One region of the Alteromonas sp. ABV4_515 genome, then DNA from elsewhere that is predicted to be linked to it. Evidence: predicted binding sites of a transcription regulator. Region 1 holds the regulator's gene; each other region holds the start of a gene.
What was found. The regulator FNR, encoded in region 1, switches genes on or off when oxygen is low (the NO sensors DNR and NnrR bind a similar motif). The targets are predictions, from matches to a motif close to TTGATCTAGATCAA.
Positions count from the first base shown of each region.

Region 2: a site for FNR is predicted at 3,178-3,191, ahead of hemN (oxygen-independent coproporphyrinogen III oxidase). Genes of this name have one in related genera too.
Region 3: a site for FNR is predicted at 3,062-3,075, ahead of ACXAGX_RS04465 (OmpW family outer membrane protein). Genes of this name have one in related genera too.

Region 1 covers NZ_JBSWWZ010000009.1:111,170-116,898, forward strand. The annotation lists gene ACXAGX_RS18980 (heavy metal translocating P-type ATPase) at 1-667, shown strand, start outside; gene ccoS (cbb3-type cytochrome oxidase assembly protein CcoS) at 673-864, shown strand; gene ACXAGX_RS18990 (sulfite exporter TauE/SafE family protein) at 857-1,522, shown strand; gene fnr (fumarate/nitrate reduction transcriptional regulator Fnr) at 1,552-2,289, shown strand; gene uspE (universal stress protein UspE) at 2,391-3,311, shown strand; gene ttcA (tRNA 2-thiocytidine(32) synthetase TtcA) at 3,407-4,345, shown strand; gene rssA (patatin-like phospholipase RssA) at 4,349-5,296, shown strand; gene ACXAGX_RS19015 (DUF2987 domain-containing protein) at 5,319-5,729, opposite strand, start outside.
Region 2 covers NZ_JBSWWZ010000005.1:302,862-308,590, reverse strand. The annotation lists gene modA (molybdate ABC transporter substrate-binding protein) at 1-52, shown strand, start outside; gene modB (molybdate ABC transporter permease subunit) at 63-740, shown strand; gene ACXAGX_RS13560 (ATP-binding cassette domain-containing protein) at 728-1,741, shown strand; gene hemN (oxygen-independent coproporphyrinogen III oxidase) at 1,747-3,117, opposite strand; gene ACXAGX_RS13550 (TonB-dependent receptor) at 3,299-5,729, opposite strand, start outside.
Region 3 covers NZ_JBSWWZ010000001.1:1,027,852-1,033,580, forward strand. The annotation lists gene dprA (DNA-processing protein DprA) at 1-458, shown strand, start outside; gene ACXAGX_RS04445 (DUF494 family protein) at 462-938, shown strand; gene ACXAGX_RS04450 (DNA topoisomerase family protein) at 963-1,517, shown strand; gene tsaC (L-threonylcarbamoyladenylate synthase type 1 TsaC) at 1,514-2,071, shown strand; gene hemF (oxygen-dependent coproporphyrinogen oxidase) at 2,083-2,997, shown strand; gene ACXAGX_RS04465 (OmpW family outer membrane protein) at 3,185-3,862, shown strand; gene ACXAGX_RS04470 (group II truncated hemoglobin) at 3,930-4,358, opposite strand; gene aroE (shikimate dehydrogenase) at 4,357-5,163, shown strand; gene ACXAGX_RS04480 (gamma carbonic anhydrase family protein) at 5,176-5,709, opposite strand.

The DNA of each region.
Region 1 (5,729 bases):
GGGTAAAGGAATCGAAGGCGATATACATGGCCAATGTTACAAAGCGGGCTCAGCACGTTTTACAGCCTGCGATAAGTTAGAAATTCCGATAATCGCTAATGTATACCTTGTGTCGAATGATAAATGCCTTGCCGCATTCAGAGTGACTGATCAAATAAAATCGGATGCTGAAGACGTACTAAGCGCGTTTTCGAACTACAAAAAAGTGTTGTTGAGCGGTGATATCCAGCAAAACGTAGACGACATTGCCGCGCAATTACACATTGATGAAGCCATAGGTGGAAACAGTCCAGAAGATAAACTCAATGTTGTACATGCGCGCCAGGCAGCTAATGAGCACATTTTGATGATGGGAGATGGAATCAATGATGCGCCAGTACTGGCTGCCGCGGATGTTTCGGTGGCGGTTGGCAATGCTACAGACATTGCCAGAAGCGCCGCTGATGTGATTTTCCTCAATGAGAAGCTTACGTTGATGCGTCATTTGTTGAGCATGGCGAGCCGGGTGAAACGTGTAATCCGCCAGAATATGGCGTGGGCCATTGGCTATAACCTGATTGTATTACCCTTTGCAGTCAGTGGCATTTTAACGCCCTGGATGGCCGTTATTGGCATGAGCCTCAGCAGCATTATTGTGGTGACTAATTCTACCAAACTGTTAAAGTAATTCTTATGAGTATAATTTATGTACTAATTCCGCTGGCCATTATCATTGTGGCTATTGCTATCGGGGTATTCTTTTGGGCTGTGAAATCTAATCAGTTCGAGGATCTCGATCGTCAGGGGTACAGCATACTCTTTGACGATGACCTGTCGCCCGAAGAGAAAAAACTCGCTGAAGAACGAAAGAAGCTGAATGAGTGAGTTTTCTTTTCTATCGGCCTTTTTGGTTGGTATTGCCGGTGGTGTCCATTGCATTGGCATGTGTGGTGGCGTTTCAATTGCGCTTTCTGGTGCAATTCCCAGAAATGCCAATGGCTTTCCTTATGCTCTGGCCTACAACTTTGGTCGCATTACCAGTTATATTCTGGCTGGTGCAATTACCGGGGCAGTTGCGCAAATCGCCAAAAAGTACCTGCCATTATCGGGGCCGATCCTCGCTATTCTAAGTGGAATCATGCTGTTATCTATGGCGTGTTATCTTGGCAACTGGTGGAGAGGCATTATTCATATTGAGAAGCTAGGCAGTCATTTATGGAAATCTATACAGCCAACCGCTAAACGTTTTTTACCTTTCAGGTCTCCTCTCTCCGCTATTCCTTATGGTATGATTTGGGGGTGGTTACCGTGTGGGCTGGTTTATTCCACTCTCACCTGGGCATTAGCGTCTGGTACAGCCTTTTCTGGCGCGGTGATCATGGCGGGGTTTGGATTAGGTACACTTCCCGCGTTACTTGCCACCTGGGCAGGAGCGAACTGGGTCCTTAAAGGATTCAGACAGCCGATGGTACGGCAACTAATCGCATTGAGTCTGCTGATATACGCGCTTTATATTTTATGGCGGGCAGTCAGTAGTTTTTAAAAGCAGTTACGTAAAAATGGTAAGTAAGCATGCAAAAGCGTTCGGATTTCTCTATCCACTGTCAAAACTGCAGTTTTAGTCACTTATGTCTTCCAGTTGCTTTAAACAAAACTGAAATTGAATCGCTGGACGATATCGTTGAACGAAAAAAGCCGCTTCATAAACATGACACCTTGGTTGAAGCGGGTGATAAATTCACGTCCTTGTACGCTGTACGTGCTGGCTCTTTCAAATCATTTGTGACCGACAGAGAAGGTGAAGAGCAAATTATTAGTTTCCACTTTCCGGGTGACATTATCGGTTTCGATGGATTACGCGACGATACGCATCAGAGTTATACCCAGGCGCTGGAAACGGCCATGGTTTGTGAACTTCCCTATGCCACGCTGGAAAAGATGTCAGAACAGTTTCCTAAGTTGCGAAACCAGGTCATGCGCTTTATGAGTGCTGAAATCAAGCAAGATCATCAAATGATGATGTTATTGAATAAACGCACCGCAGAAGAGCGATTGATTTACTTTATTGCTCACCTTTCTGGTCGTTTTGAAGAGCGCGGCTTTTCTCATCGCCAGTTTAATCTAAGTATGACTAGAAACGAAATTGGTAATTATCTTGGCCTGACGGTAGAAACCATCAGCCGCTTGCTAACCCGTTTCCAAAAAGAAGGGATCATAAAAGTCGACGGCAAGCTGATCACCATTTTGGATTTTGAGGGCATGGATAAACGGTTACACTCTATGGATATCCCCACTACCTGCGTTGACTGATATCCGAACAGTCTATTGATCTGAAACAACGTCTCTCCTGGGCGGTTTACTATACTAAAGATGTAAGCCGTATCGCAGTCCATAGACTAAGGAGGGACGTCATGATCACTTACAACCGCATTCTCGCCGTTGTCCAACCGGACAAATCCGAACAGCCCGCCCTTTCAAGAGCCATTGAAATCGCTAATAAAACCGGTGCTGAAGTCCATGCATTGCTGGTTGTTTATGACTTTTCTTACGACATGACCACCATGCTCACACGCGCTGAGCGAGAGGCAATGCGAAAAGCGGTAACCAATGATCGCAAGCAATGGGCTGAAAATACATTCAGTCACTATGACGGATGCCCAGTAAAAGTGTCTGTCGTCTGGAATGACAAAAGATACGAAGCCATTATTCGCTTTGCGGTAGAACAAAATGTTGATCTTGTAGTTAAGTCAACCCGGCAGCATCACGAACTCAGCACCGTCATTTTCACACCCACAGATTGGAACTTACTCCGTAAGTGCCCCACCCCAGTGTTGCTGGTAAAAGACCATGTGTGGCCAGAAAATGGCACTGTGGTTGCAGCAGTCAATGTAGGTACTGAAGATAAAGAACATGCCGAACTGAATAACAAGATTACGGTTGTCGCCACCGACTATGCCAACATGCTAAGTGGTCAGGTGCATTTGGCAAATGCTTACCCGTCTACACCGTTGAATATTGCCATTGAAATCCCGGATTTTAACGCCCAAACCTATCAAAACTCCGTAAGGGACCATCATCTGAAAGAGATGGAAGCCCACAGTGCAAAATACGGTATTGGTATTGCCAACTGTCACGTTATTGAAGGCCTGCCAGAAAAAGCGGTGTCACGCATTAGTGAACAGTTAAATGCTGAGTTGGTGGTTATTGGCACGGTTGGCCGCACCGGACTATCTGCTGCGTTCATTGGCAACACGGCTGAACACGTACTCGACAGCTTAAATTGTGATGTCCTCGCTATTAAACCCGACGGATTTGTCTCGCCTATCAGGTAAGGTATTCACGCTGCCGCACGACTCTCTATGGCGGCAGCGCCCTTCGTTTTGTATAATGCCACTTTTATTTTTCCCATCGTCAATTCTGAAGTGTCATGAATCAATTAACATCAGCCAAATCCGGTACATCGAGCCACAGCGCCGAAAGCAAACAGAAGTACAATTTCAATAAGTTGCAGAAGCGCTTGCGTCGTAACGTGGGTAAAGCCATTGATGACTTCAAGATGATTGAAGACGGAGATAAAGTCATGGTGTGTCTGTCAGGGGGTAAAGACAGCTACACCATGCTAGACATTCTCCTTTTCTTACGAAAAATTGCGCCGATCCACTTTGATATCGTGGCGGTGAATCTTGACCAAAAGCAACCCGGGTTTCCTGAGCACGTTTTACCGGAATACCTGGCATCACTGGGCATCGATTATAAAATCGTAGAAGAAGACACCTACTCCATTGTGAAAGATAAGATCCCTGAGGGTAAAACGACCTGTTCTCTGTGCTCGCGACTGCGCCGTGGCATACTCTATCGCACTGCCAAAGAATTAGGCGCAACCAAAATCGCATTGGGGCATCATCGTGACGACATGTTGGAAACTTTGTTTTTGAATATGTTCCATGGTGGAAAACTCAAAGCCATGCCACCGAAGCTTGTTAGCGATAATGGCGAACATATTGTTATCCGTCCTCTTGCCTATTGCAGTGAAAAAGACATTCAGAAATACTCAGACGCAGCATCATTCCCAATCATTCCCTGTAATCTCTGTGGTTCGCAAGAAAACCTACAAAGACAGAACATTAAAATGATGCTTCAAGACTGGAATAAACGTTTTCCTGGCAGAATTGAATCCATGTTCAGGGCGATTCAGAACGTTGCGCCGTCTCACCTGGCCGATAAAAACCTGTATGATTTCGCAGCTATTCAGACAACAGGTGCGCCTGTTGCCGATGGTGATACCGCATTTGATGCGCCTGAATTTAAAGACGAGCTGGCAGAAGAAAATCGTTCAGACGTGCAAATTGTCAACCTGGCGGATTAACACATGAAAATAGGACTTGCCCTGGGTGCTGGCGCGGCCAGAGGATGGACACACATTGGCATCATTCAAGCGCTGGAAAAGCTGGGTGTAAAGATTGATGTGGTTGCAGGATGCTCCATCGGTGCCTATGTGGGCGCGGCCTATGCCAGTGGTAAACTAGAGCCACTCAAAGAATGGGCTTGCTCGCTGACTGAATGGCAGATTTTAGCCTTAATGGGAGTTGGCATTCGAAAAGGTGGTATTGCCAGCGGTGAAAAGGTATTTACCAAACTCGCTGACGAATTTTGTGCCCCGACCTTTGAAGAAATGCAAAAACCGTTCGCGTGTGTCGCGACGGATTTATATTCCGGTCGTGAGGTTATGTTCTCTCAAGGGCCGTTAGATAAATGCGTACAGGCGTCGTGTGCCATCCCGGCTTTGTTCAGTCCGGTGTCTTATCAGGATCGCTGGCTGGTGGATGGTGCTGTAGTGAATCCGGTTCCAGTAAATCTTTGTCGACAGTTGGGCGCTGATTTTGTTATCGCGGTTAATCTGAACGCAGACTTTAAACCACAACGGCTCGATAAGCCTGCCGAAGAACACGAGAAACTGCAGAAGAAAAATGATGATTTCTTCTCTAAAAGTACCAGCATGGTGAAGCAGTGGTTTTCTCACGACGAGAAAGAGACTGCGCCTCAGCCACCAAGTATTTTGGGTGTGATGACCAGTTCTCTTGAGATCTTACAGGCAAGAGTGACCCGCTCACGCCTTGCTGGCGATCCACCCGACGTTCTCATCGAACCTTATCTTTCCGATGTGGGATTGATGGAATTTCATCGTGCAGAAGAGTTGTGTCAGGAAGGCGAACGAACTGTTGCCCGGCTTGCAGAGCAGATAAAGTATCAGCTTGTCATTGAAAGCAAAGAAATCGAAGTAGAAGATCTTGATAATATTGAGAACGCCGAACAATAAGGTTTGGCGTTATTAATACTGCTTATTTTGTTGCTTTTGCCGTAATTCGAAACGGCTTTTCGGGCAGAACTAATCCTTTACTGCTCTCAATCCATTCGGCTGACAGCATTTGTGTTCCCATATTGATGTTCGGTGCATCTTTCACCGGCATACTGATATTGTTATCAGCGAACTGGATATTTAGTCCATCTACAGTTGGCATCATAAAAGACAAGAAACTGCCCATTTCATTGAAAAAAGAACGGTATTGTTCAAGCAAATACGTCAACTCTTCTTTGCTATAACGCGTCTTCAAATATGCGGTCTTTGTTTCAAGCTGTACAGACATATCACATAAATTGGCGGCCTCAGCCAAATCGATTTCGACAAAGGCTTCAGCCATTTTTAACACTTTTTCCGATGGTACCGTGAAACGATATTCCTCAGAAACCTC
Region 2 (5,729 bases), on a different contig from region 1:
GGTGCAAAAAAGCCTCATGGATTGGGGATACCAATCAGCCGGTAAAAGGTAGGTGCCGATAAATGCAAAGCGATATTGACGCTATCTGGCTAACGCTGAAATTGGCGCTTTTCACCAGTGTGTTATTGATGCTTATTGCAACGCCGCTGGCCTGGAAGTTGTCGCGTTGGCAACACAAAGCGAAAAACCTGGTGCTTGCTGTCGTCGCGTTACCGCTTGTATTACCGCCCACCGTTCTGGGATTTTATCTGCTGGTGGTTTTTTCTCCGAATGCCGTCGCAGGAGAACTTTGGCAGCTTATTACTGGTGAGCAATTGGCGTTTTCATTTGCCGGGCTAGTGATCGGCTCACTAATTTATTCTTTACCGTTTGCAGTACAACCGCTTTACGCGAGTTTCCTTCAACTGGATAACCGATACATTGATGTGGCGCGCACCATGGGCATGTCGAAATGGTCCCGCTTCCGCCGCATCATTATGCCAATTTGTAAGCCAGCCTTTATGGTGGCGCTGGGCTTGAGCTTTGCTCATACAGTGGGCGAATTTGGTGTGGTTCTCATGATTGGTGGCAACATTCCTGGCGAAACGCAGGTATTGTCTATCGCGCTGTTCGAGCACGTGGAAGCCATGGAGTACGGTAAGGCGCACGCGTTAGCGTTTGGCTTATTGGTGTTTTCATTCCTATTGATGGCGCTGTTGTACCGCTATAACCGCAACGGGGTGACAGCATGGAAGTCGTAGTTAATACAACCGGCGACAACCTTAGCCTGGGTGTTCGGTTAGATTTCCCTGCCAGTGCCAGATTCGTGGGGCTAAGCGGTCCGTCGGGGGCGGGCAAGTCTACGCTTTTGCGCTGCCTTGCTGGACTTAGTCGTGCTGCTAAGGTGAACGGACAGTGGGACGCGCTGCGCATTGCCCGGGTTCGTACTGGACTGGTTTTTCAGGACAGCTTGTTATTTCCCCATTTATCGGTAGGTCAAAATCTCTTGTTGGCAGCAGACTTTGCTAAACAGCAAACCCATCATTTCGATGAGGTGGTGTTGGGTTGCAAATGTCATCATCTCATGACGCGTATGCCAGAGACGTTATCCGGAGGAGAAGCCCAACGGGTGGCTATCGCGCGCGCCATCCTCAATTCGCCGGCTATTTTATTGTTAGATGAACCGGTGAGTGCACTCGATGACAGTCTGAAACATGAAGTACTGAAATATCTTGCCACACTGAGCCGTGGTGGATTGAAGATTTTGATGGTTTCTCACGATCTACGAGAACTGGCGTTGTACACCGACTATATGGCCTGGATGGATGCGGGAACCATTGTTCATCAAGGGCCAAGCGACAATGTGTTGGCTGAACTGACTTCACAATTACCCGGCTTTGAACAACGCTTCTCCGTATTTACTGGAAAGCTCGAAGCGCATCTGGAAGAGCAAAATTGCTATGCCATACGCTGTGAAGGACAGCTGATTTACGGTCGCTTCCCGGTTATTGATGGCAATGAAGCCATGCTCACCATCGACGCCAGAGATATCAGCGTCGATCGCGAAGCAGCGAATGCTTCATCAATTGTGAACGGCTTGGAAAGCGTCATTCAAGGCATTTCCGACAGCCAAGACGGGCAATTAATGTTCACACTTAAAACCGGACAGACGCAGATATTTGCACTTATCAGTCAGCTATCGCAGGAGCGCCTGCACTTTAAAGTGGGGGAAACCGTCACCGCTCGCTTTAAACTTCGATAGACAAATTAAATCACCCGTGAATAACGGTGCTGGTGCGCCGTGTCTTTCAGGTAAGCGTCAAATGTCATACAGATAATACGTATGAACAGCCTGGCTGAAGGGAGTACTGTGATCCCGTCAGCGGTTATCTTCAGTAAACCGTCCTCAGCAAATTCTTTCAATGCCTCCAACTCAGCGGCAAAGTGATGGGTGAAATCAATGGCGAAACGCTTTTCCACCTCGCCAAAACACAAAGACAGGTTGCACATGAGTTGCTGAATCACATAGCCCCGCAACATGTCAGATGCCGACAGAAATAATCCGCGATGGGCGAGCTCCTGTTGACTATCTAACTGACCATAATAGTCGTTTAAGGTTTTCGGGTTTTGCAGATACGCATTACCAATGGCGCTAATGGAAGATACGCCCAAACCCAGTAAATCTAAATCACCACGGGTGGTGTAGCCTTGGAAATTACGGTGTAGTTCTCTATTGCGCTGAGCAACGGCGAGTTCGTCGTCGGGCAGGGCAAAGTGATCCATGCCAATCAGTTCATAGCCAATTCGGGTAAGGCTTTCCACAGCTTGCTTCATAAGTGCAGTTTTTTCCGTAGGTTTGGGCAGCCATTCACCCTTAATTTTACGTTGAGCCGCAAAGCGTGTGGGTAAATGGGCATAGCTGAATAAGCTAATTCGCTCTGGTTGCATGGCTTTAACCGCAGCAAGTGTGGTGGCAAAGGTATCTGGTGTCTGGTGGGGCAGGCCATAAATCAAATCGAGGTTCACTGATTTAAAATTCACGGCTCTGGCGTAGTCCACCAAGTGGGCAATATGAGATGTACTTTGTACCCGGTTGATAGCGTCTTGTACTTTGTAATCGGTATCTTGTACGCCAATGCTCAGCCGATTAAACCCCAGGTTGGCTAAGAGTTTGATGTATTGCGGCATTACCCGGCGAGGATCTATTTCAATTCCGATTTCGGCATCATCGATCACATCAAAATTGGCTTTTATTAGTGTCATTAAACGCGTTTGTTGGCGTTCACTGAGGAAGCTCGGTGTGCCGCCGCCTAAGTGAATTTGTTCCACTTTTCTACCCGCAAAAGCGGCTGAGCGGATTGCCATTTCCTTGGCAAGATAATCTAAGTAGCGATCAGCTTTTTCACTATGACGGGTAACCACTTTATTACAGCCACAGTAATAGCAAAGGCTATGACAAAACGGAATGTGCAGATAAAGCGAAACGCTTCGTGCCTTCGACTGCGATAATGCATGCTCAACCGGTGACGAATGCGTGATTTCACCGAATTCAAGGGCTGTAGGGTAAGAGGTGTATCGAGGCCCGTTGATATTGTATTTCTGCATACGTGCGGGGTCGAAGAGTTCGCTGATAGCCATGCTTTTTCCGGTTTGTCTTTGAATACCCAGAAAGTATAACCACCGGCAAGCAGGCAAAAATTGATCTGATTCAATATTTTGCAGAATGTTGTAAGGAATTCGCAGTTCGAAAATTAGCGCACAAAAAAAGCACTGCCAGCGTGACTAGCAGTGCGCATTAACAAGCTCGATGAATCTGTAATTAAAAGGCTTTTCGCAAGGTAATCCCGTAAGACGCTGGCTGACCTGGGTAAGCCATTAGCTTACCGGCTTGCACGGGTACATCGAAGCCATTGCGGGCAATGTACTCTTCGTCTAACACGTTGCGGCCCCATAGTGTCACGTCCATATCCCATTGCGGTATGTTCATGTTTATACGGGCGTTAACGATATCGAAGCTGTCCACATGTTTGTAAGGATCGTTGGAGTCGTCGAGGTACAAATCACCCGTATACTGATAATCCAACGCCAGCAAGAATGGATAGGCGCCGATGTTGATAGTGTGCTCAAGATTGACGCCAATGGTTGTTTCAGGTTCAAAACCCAGTCTGTCTCCCGTACGAGAACAGTAGGGGGCATCAGCTGAGGGGCGACCGGGATCATCGATGCCCGTGTGCCAACTATAGGCTACCCAGCAAGTGCCTTTTTCAAACTTGTCGAATGTGGCTAAGGTTCTGGCCATGTTCACGCCTAGCCGGGTGTCTGTGGTAGGAAACCAAATTATTTCCAGTTCAAAACCTTTGGTACTCAGGTCGCCAGCATTTTGCAGGTTGAAGCCAAATCCGGTAAAGGTCGATGCCTGGAAGTCATCAATGCGGGTGTGATGTGCTGCGGCATTGATACGTAAATTCAGTGCGTCGATGTCTTGCTTCAAGCCCACTTCAAACGCGGTGGCTTTTTCGGCATTAAATTGCGGATCCAATCCTTCGGCAATACGGTCGGTATTCATACCGCCAGATTTAAACCCGGTGCCGACACTGGCGTAGTACAGGCGGTCATTGTTGGGCTGCCAGCTCAGTTTTACTGTGCCCGTGATTTGGTTGTCTTTACGGCTTTCATCCAGAGCTGTTCGCGGCAGCACGGAGGCAGTGCCAAGGAAAAAGTAACCCCATCCAGCTTGTTGAAAGGGCGCGAGGGCGGCTAATTGTGACAATTCCGGTTGAATACCGCTTGCCAACGCCTGCGCAATCCCACCAAGGGCTGCGCCGGCCAGTGTGGGATTGGGGAGCAGCGCAGGGTCAAGTGGTAAACCATTGATACCCGGCCCTTGTTCAGTGTAGCGACCCACCAGGGTTTTCTCTTCGCGGGTGTAGCGTAATCCCGTAGTAAGGGTGAAATGCTCGGTAAATTGCCAGTCACTCTGGCCAAATACGGCTATGCTGTCTTGTTCCTGATAGGCAGTATGGGCGAACTGCGTGTTTGCCGGGGTGGCTGGAGCTGCAGGCGCGATCAAGCCGCCACTAGCAGCGCTAAGACCATTGAGCCCCTCTATCAGCGGCGTGAGTTCTGTTGCCGAGGCTGCAAAAAATAACGGAAATTCCTCGCCGGTGGTGATATCAAAATTTAGTCCAAGATTTTGACTGAAATAATAGAGTCCACCTATTACGGTTACCGAATCTCGACTGTACGTTGCCCGTAGTTCTTGCGAAAACGCTTGCTGACCCGCATCGTTTGTGGTGCTGAGCATATCTGCATCGGTAAAGTCGGTATCGGTAATGTCGAGGCTGTCAAAGCTGCGCCAGCCACTGACTGATGTGAGAAGTAGCGTGTCGGATATTTGCCAATTAACTTCGGCAGAAAACCCTTTGTCAGTCATTGCTGAAACAGGTAGGGCGGACAGGGCTGTGGTGTAGTCGTAAAAAGAGTCGCCACCGAATAAAGTGGCACTTACGGGCGGCATCATTAGTAGTGCATCAGATCCAAATTTGCCAGCGATATCATTGGCGACAGTATTGCTTTGCAGTGTTAGTGCCCCGCAACAATGCTCATCGAGCTCTGCATAATCGGCGATAAGGCGAATGCTTACATCTTCATTCGGCGTATAGAGGGCTTGTAACCGCACACCTGAACGGTCTCTGTTATTGATCGTATTAGGCCCGAGGTTTACATCGTCAATCCAACCATCCCGCTGGGTGGTGAAACCTGATACGCGTGCAGCAAGTCTATCGTCAACAAGGTTAATAGAAGTGGCACCACTTAGGCGATACAGGTTGTCACTGCCCAGTGTACCACTGACAAAGCCATCGCCATTTTCAAAAGTTGGTGCCTTGCTGCGGAAAACCACGGCACCCGCCGGTGTATTTTTGCCAAATAACGTGCCTTGAGGACCGCGCAGAATTTCAACTGCGTCGATATCCACCAAATCGTTTATGACTGCATTCTGACGTGAACGGTAGACGCCATCAACATAAAGCCCGACAGAAGATTCAAAGCCAAAATTTTGCGATGATGTGCCTATGCCACGCACAGAAAAACTGGAGTTTGTTGCACTTTGGCTTTGAAATGCTTGAAAAGCGGGAACATAGCCTTGTAGATCATAGATATCCAGAGACACGCTTTCTGCGATATCGGTGCCAGATACCACCGTAAGTGCAACAGGCACATCCTGAAGATCCTGCGTTCTCTTCTGTGCG
Region 3 (5,729 bases), on a different contig from region 1:
GAAACCGCCTGATTGCGTCTGTATCGGCCGGAACATTGGTTGTAGAAGCGTCGTTGAAAAGTGGCACCTTGATAACTGCGAATTTGGCCGCAAATATGGGGCGTGATGTGTTCGCAGTGCCAGGTAATATCAGCAACTCGCAAACAAGTGGGTGTCATGCACTTATTCAGCAAGGTGCTAAACTGGTTATATCGGCTGAACACATTATTGAAGAATTGAGTCCGCAAGCCAGTACTGCGCATGGTCTGCCCGAAACATCGCAGCAAAAAAGTAAAGAACAAAACTTGGCAACCGATAAATTATTAGATAGTGTGGAGTTAGATGTTACTGGCGTTGACATCATAGCCGAACGTAGCGCTCTGCCTATATCAGTAGTAATGGCAACATTATTAGAATATGAGCTGCGTGGTCTCGTAGCCGCTGTTCCTGGTGGTTACGTCAAATTGAGGGGGAAATAAACCATGTTCGACATCCTCATGTATCTGTTTGAGAATTTCATTCATAGCGAAACGGAAATCCGCGTCGATCAGGACGAACTGACAGATGAGTTAATACGCGCTGGTTTTCATCACGATGAGATCTACAAAGCGTTGGCCTGGTTAGAAAAACTCGCCGCATTGCAAGAGACGGATATTAAACCGTATTTTTGTAAAGGGATCTCATCTGGCGTGAGCCGCATTTATACGCAAGAAGAGCAAATGCGTCTTGATGTTGAGTGTCAGGGCTTCCTGCTGTTTTTAGAGCAGGTTGGTGTGCTTGACGCGTCAACGCGTGAGATGGTGATAGACAGAGTAATGGAAATCGATTCTCCTGAATTCTGCCTTGAAGATCTTAAGTGGGTAGTATTGATGGTGTTATTCAATGTACCCGGTAAAGAAAATGCGTACGCCCAAATGGAAGATCTTTTGTTTGAGGAATCAGACGGTACGCTACATTAAGTAGGAGCGTTTCCGACATTCTTTATGTCAAAAATTGATCATTCCCTTTTTAGTGCTCACGAGCATGCGCTTGAGCACGCCTTTGGCGACTGCCCGGAATGTGGCAGTCGTATGCAACTTCGCAACAGCAAAAACGGCCCGTTTCTTGGCTGTACTGCCTATCCTGATTGCCATTTCAGTAAACCTCTACACGATCAGCAAACTACGACGCTAAAAGAAATTGCCGGCTCGGCCTGTCCAGAATGTGGAAATGTGATGGCTATTAAGAAAGGGCGATATGGTATGTTTATCGGCTGCACCAATTTCCCTGAGTGTCATCATATCGAGCCGATCAAGCAACAGGAAGATACACAGGTTTTATGTCCACAATGTAAAACCGGGCATATCATCGAACGCACAAATAAATATGGGAAGCGGTTTTACGCCTGTAATCATTATCCCAAATGTCGATATGTGGTAAATTTCCCGCCTGTGTCGGGTAGCTGCCCAGAATGTGGATGGGAATTGCTTATCGATAAGAAAGGAACACTCTGCTGCCCTCAACCATTATGTGACTATCAGGCTGAGTCCAAAGAATGAGCGAACAACAAAACGATACGCTGAAAGATGCGTTCGAAAAGGGGGCATTAATTGTCTACCCTACAGAAGCAGTAATGGGGATTGGCTGCGACCCTGATAACGAAATGGCAGTACATAAGCTGCTACAGCTAAAACAGCGTCCAATTGAAAAAGGCATGATCCTGATTGCAGATTCTTACTCAAGATTACTGCCATTTGTTAATGATAATGCCGTGCCGCCTCATCGCAGAGCAGAAATCTTCTCCTCCTGGCCGGGTCACAACACCTGGCTACTACCCAAATCGAAAACCGCGCCTCGTTGGATAACGGGCGAACACGAAAAAATTGCCGTTCGCGTTACTGATCACCCGGTGGTTAAAGCGCTCTGTGAGCGCTTGGGGAAGCCGTTGGTATCTACCAGCGCCAATCCTTCCGGCGAGCCGCCTGCGCAAGATCAACAGCAAGCGCGCGCTTATTTTGCTGATAGCGTTATTTATATCGATGGCGAAACCGGCGCTAAAACCCGTCCCAGTACGATTCGTGACTGCGAAACCGGGCAGATAATCAGAGACTAGATATGCAAATCATGAACATTGAGGATACGGCTGACGCCATCGCTCGAGTAAAAGCTTTTTTACTCTCTCTACAAGATAATATTTGCCAGACCCTGGAATTGGCTGACGGAAAAGGTTCTTTTGAAGAAGACACCTGGGAGAGAGAGCAGGGCGGTGGTGGCCGTTCCAGAGTAATGAAGAATGGCTGCGTAATCGAGCAGGGCGGTGTTAATTTCAGCCATGTGTTTGGTGATGCTATGCCAGCTTCCGCCACAGCATCACGTCCAGAGTTAGCTGGCCGAAGCTTTCAGGCTATGGGCGTGTCATTGGTGATCCATCCACACAACCCCTACATTCCAACATCCCACGCTAATGTGCGCTTCTTTATTGCAGAGAAAGAAGGCGAAGCGCCGATTTGGTGGTTTGGTGGCGGATACGACCTCACGCCTTTTTATCCATTTAAGGAAGATGCACAGCACTGGCACGATACGGCCAAAAAGTGTTGCGCGCCATACGGCGATGAAGTTTATCCGAATTATAAAAAATGGTGCGACGATTACTTCTATCTGAAACATCGCAATGAAACCCGTGGTGTCGGCGGTTTGTTCTTTGATGACTTAAATGAATGGGGCTTCGAAAAAAGCTTCGCATTTATGCAGTCTGTAGGGAATAGTTACCTCGATGCTTATGTGCCTATTGTAGAGCGTCGTAAAGGTCAGTCTTTTGGCGAGCGGGAACGTCAGTTTCAACTTTATCGCCGTGGTCGCTATGTCGAGTTCAACCTGGTGTATGACCGAGGCACGCTGTTTGGTTTGCAAACCGGCGGCCGTACTGAATCCATTCTTATGTCGATGCCGCCGCTGGCTCGTTGGGAGTATGGTTTTGAACCAGCCCCTGGCAGTCCTGAAGACAAGCTCTCAAGCTGGCTTAAACCCACCGATTGGTAATGATTCACTCCACTGGTTCTCAGTGAATTCGCTTTCTCTTTAAAAGCACTATGACTCGTTGATGTTGATTCAGATCAACCTCAACGGGCACATTCTCAAACAGATTTTTTCTGTTGATCTAGAACAACATTCTGATTTTCCCGAGGCGTACAGTACGCACATCAACGTTAATACACGAGAGAAAATCATGAAAAGAACTACCCTTGCAGCACTTATTCTGACTGCTCTTACTGCTCCTGCCATGGCTTATGAAGCCGGTGATATCATTGTTCGCGCGGGTGTAACTACGGTTGCGCCAAATGACGATTCTAGCAATGTTAACGTAAACGCGCTAGGCGGCAATGTTGGTATGGGGGTTGGTGTCGATAACGATACTCAGCTTGGTTTAAACCTGGTCTACATGCTGGATTCAAACTGGGGCGTGGAAATTCTGGCTGCAACGCCGTTTACCCATGATGTTGAACTGACAGGTACCGCAGATAATGATCTCGGTTTAGGTGACGGCAAACTTGCTGAAGTTACGCATCTACCTCCAACGATTAGTGCTGTTTACTTCTTTGATACCAACTCAGCTTTTATTCCTTACATTGGTGCGGGTTTAAACTACACGTTTATCTATGATGAAGACTTTACAGGCGATCGTGAGGAGCAAACCTTCTCTGATCTAGATCTCGACAATTCATTTGGTTGGTCTGCGCAGGTAGGCTTCGACTATAAAATTGATGAAAAATGGCTGATTAACGCCTCTGCCCGCTATATCGCTATCGACACTACTGCCGACTTTACTGTTGCTAGTGTAGCTGGCAGCGTAGACGTTGACATTGACCCTTGGGTTTACACCGTATCAGTGGGCTACGTTTTCTAATAACTCGCTTTTGCTTTCCATGCGTTTTTCGCACTTGCCTTTTGCCCTCTTGAATTGGAGGGCTTTTTTATTCCTCGCGGTTAATCATGTGCTCAGCTAACTGATCCAGTGCGTCGAGTAGCTTCTCAGCAATAGCCATATTGTCTACCGTTTGTAGCATGGCTTTTCGCATGCAGTACATCCACTGACGTTTAAGGGTTGGTGTCACCGGGAAGCCTAGGTGACGCGCGCGCAAACGTGGGTGGCCAAACTGTTTTTCAAATTCATTTGGCCCGCCCAGCCACATCGTTAAATATAGAAAAAATACATGGCGAATTTTATCTAGTGGCTGCGGATGGATAGCGAGAAGCTCCTCAGCAATAGGATCTTGCTCCATGATGTCATAGAATCGGTTAGCAATTAATCTGACTGTTTCCTCTCCGCCAATCGCCTCATAAGGTGTGGCAGGGGATCCTGTATTCTTCTTTGATTTATTTAACAAGCTAAAAATGCCCATGAAAAAGTTCGCTGTATTCGGAAATCCAATTTCTCATAGTTTATCACCGGCCATCCACCATATGTTTGCAGAATTAACCGGTGAAGATATTCATTATGACAAAATTGAGGCACCAGTAGATGGCTTTGAGCAAGCTGTTGACGCATTCTTCGCAGATGAACTGGCGGTGGGCTGTAATGTTACGGTTCCCTTTAAGGAAAAGGCGTTTGTGCTAAGTGAAGCAAACTGTAATCCGGAAGCGAAAACTGCTAAGGCAGTAAATACTCTTCATCGTGAGGGGAATGCACTATTTGGTTATACAACCGACGGCATGGGGCTGGTGGCGGATTTACTGAATGCTACAGAGTTAAAAGGTAAGCGTATTTTGTTAATTGGCGCTGGTGGGGCAGCCCGTGGTGTGGTGCAGCCAATCCTCAGAGCAGAGCCTGAATTACTGATGATGACAAACCGTACCTTGTCTAAAGCAGAAGCAATTGTTTCGGATATTCAACTGGATGGATTCTGCGCCGTGAGCGTTAAGGATGCAGAGACTAACCAGCCGGATATTATTATTAACTGTACGTCGGCTAGTCTGACCGGTGAGCTTCCTGTTGTGACCGAAGGCTTGTTCGATCACTGTGAGCTTGCCTATGACATGGTATACAGCGCTAATCCCACTTCATTTATGCAATATGCACAGGAGAAAGGCGCGCGTAATGCGAAAGACGGATTTGGTATGCTGGTGGAACAGGCTGCAGCGGCATTCACTATATGGACAGGAAAGACACCGGAGACCGCCGGTGTCATTGAGAAACTGAGACCTTAGATTTGCACCTATTCAGTCCTGCGCCAGATATTCATCTTTAAGGCGCACATAGTTGTCAGCAGATACTTTAAGAAAAGCCTGTTCACTTTCTTTGAGCGGGCGTTTCTTCACCATTGGGTTGCCTACATATAAATAACCACTCTCAAGTCGCTTATTGGGGGGCACCAATGTGCCAGCGCCAATAAACACATCATCTTCTACAACCGCACCGTCCATTACTATCGCGCCCATACCCACAAGGATACGATTACCAAGGGTGCAGCCATGTAGCATGCATTTATGCCCAACAGTGACATCATCACCAATAATCAGAGGATTGCCCTCAGGGTTGCCGGATGACTTACGGGTAACATGAAGAACAGAACCATCCTGAATATTCGTTCTGGCACCTACTTTTATGTAGTTAACATCGCCACGGGCTGCAACAAGGGGCCAGACACTGGAATTCGCACCGATAGTTATCTCGCCAACCAATACACTCGATTCATCTATATAGCAGCGTTCTGCAATAGAAGGGGAGATAGAATTGTATTCTCTAACAGGCATTATAAAGCTCTCTTAAATAG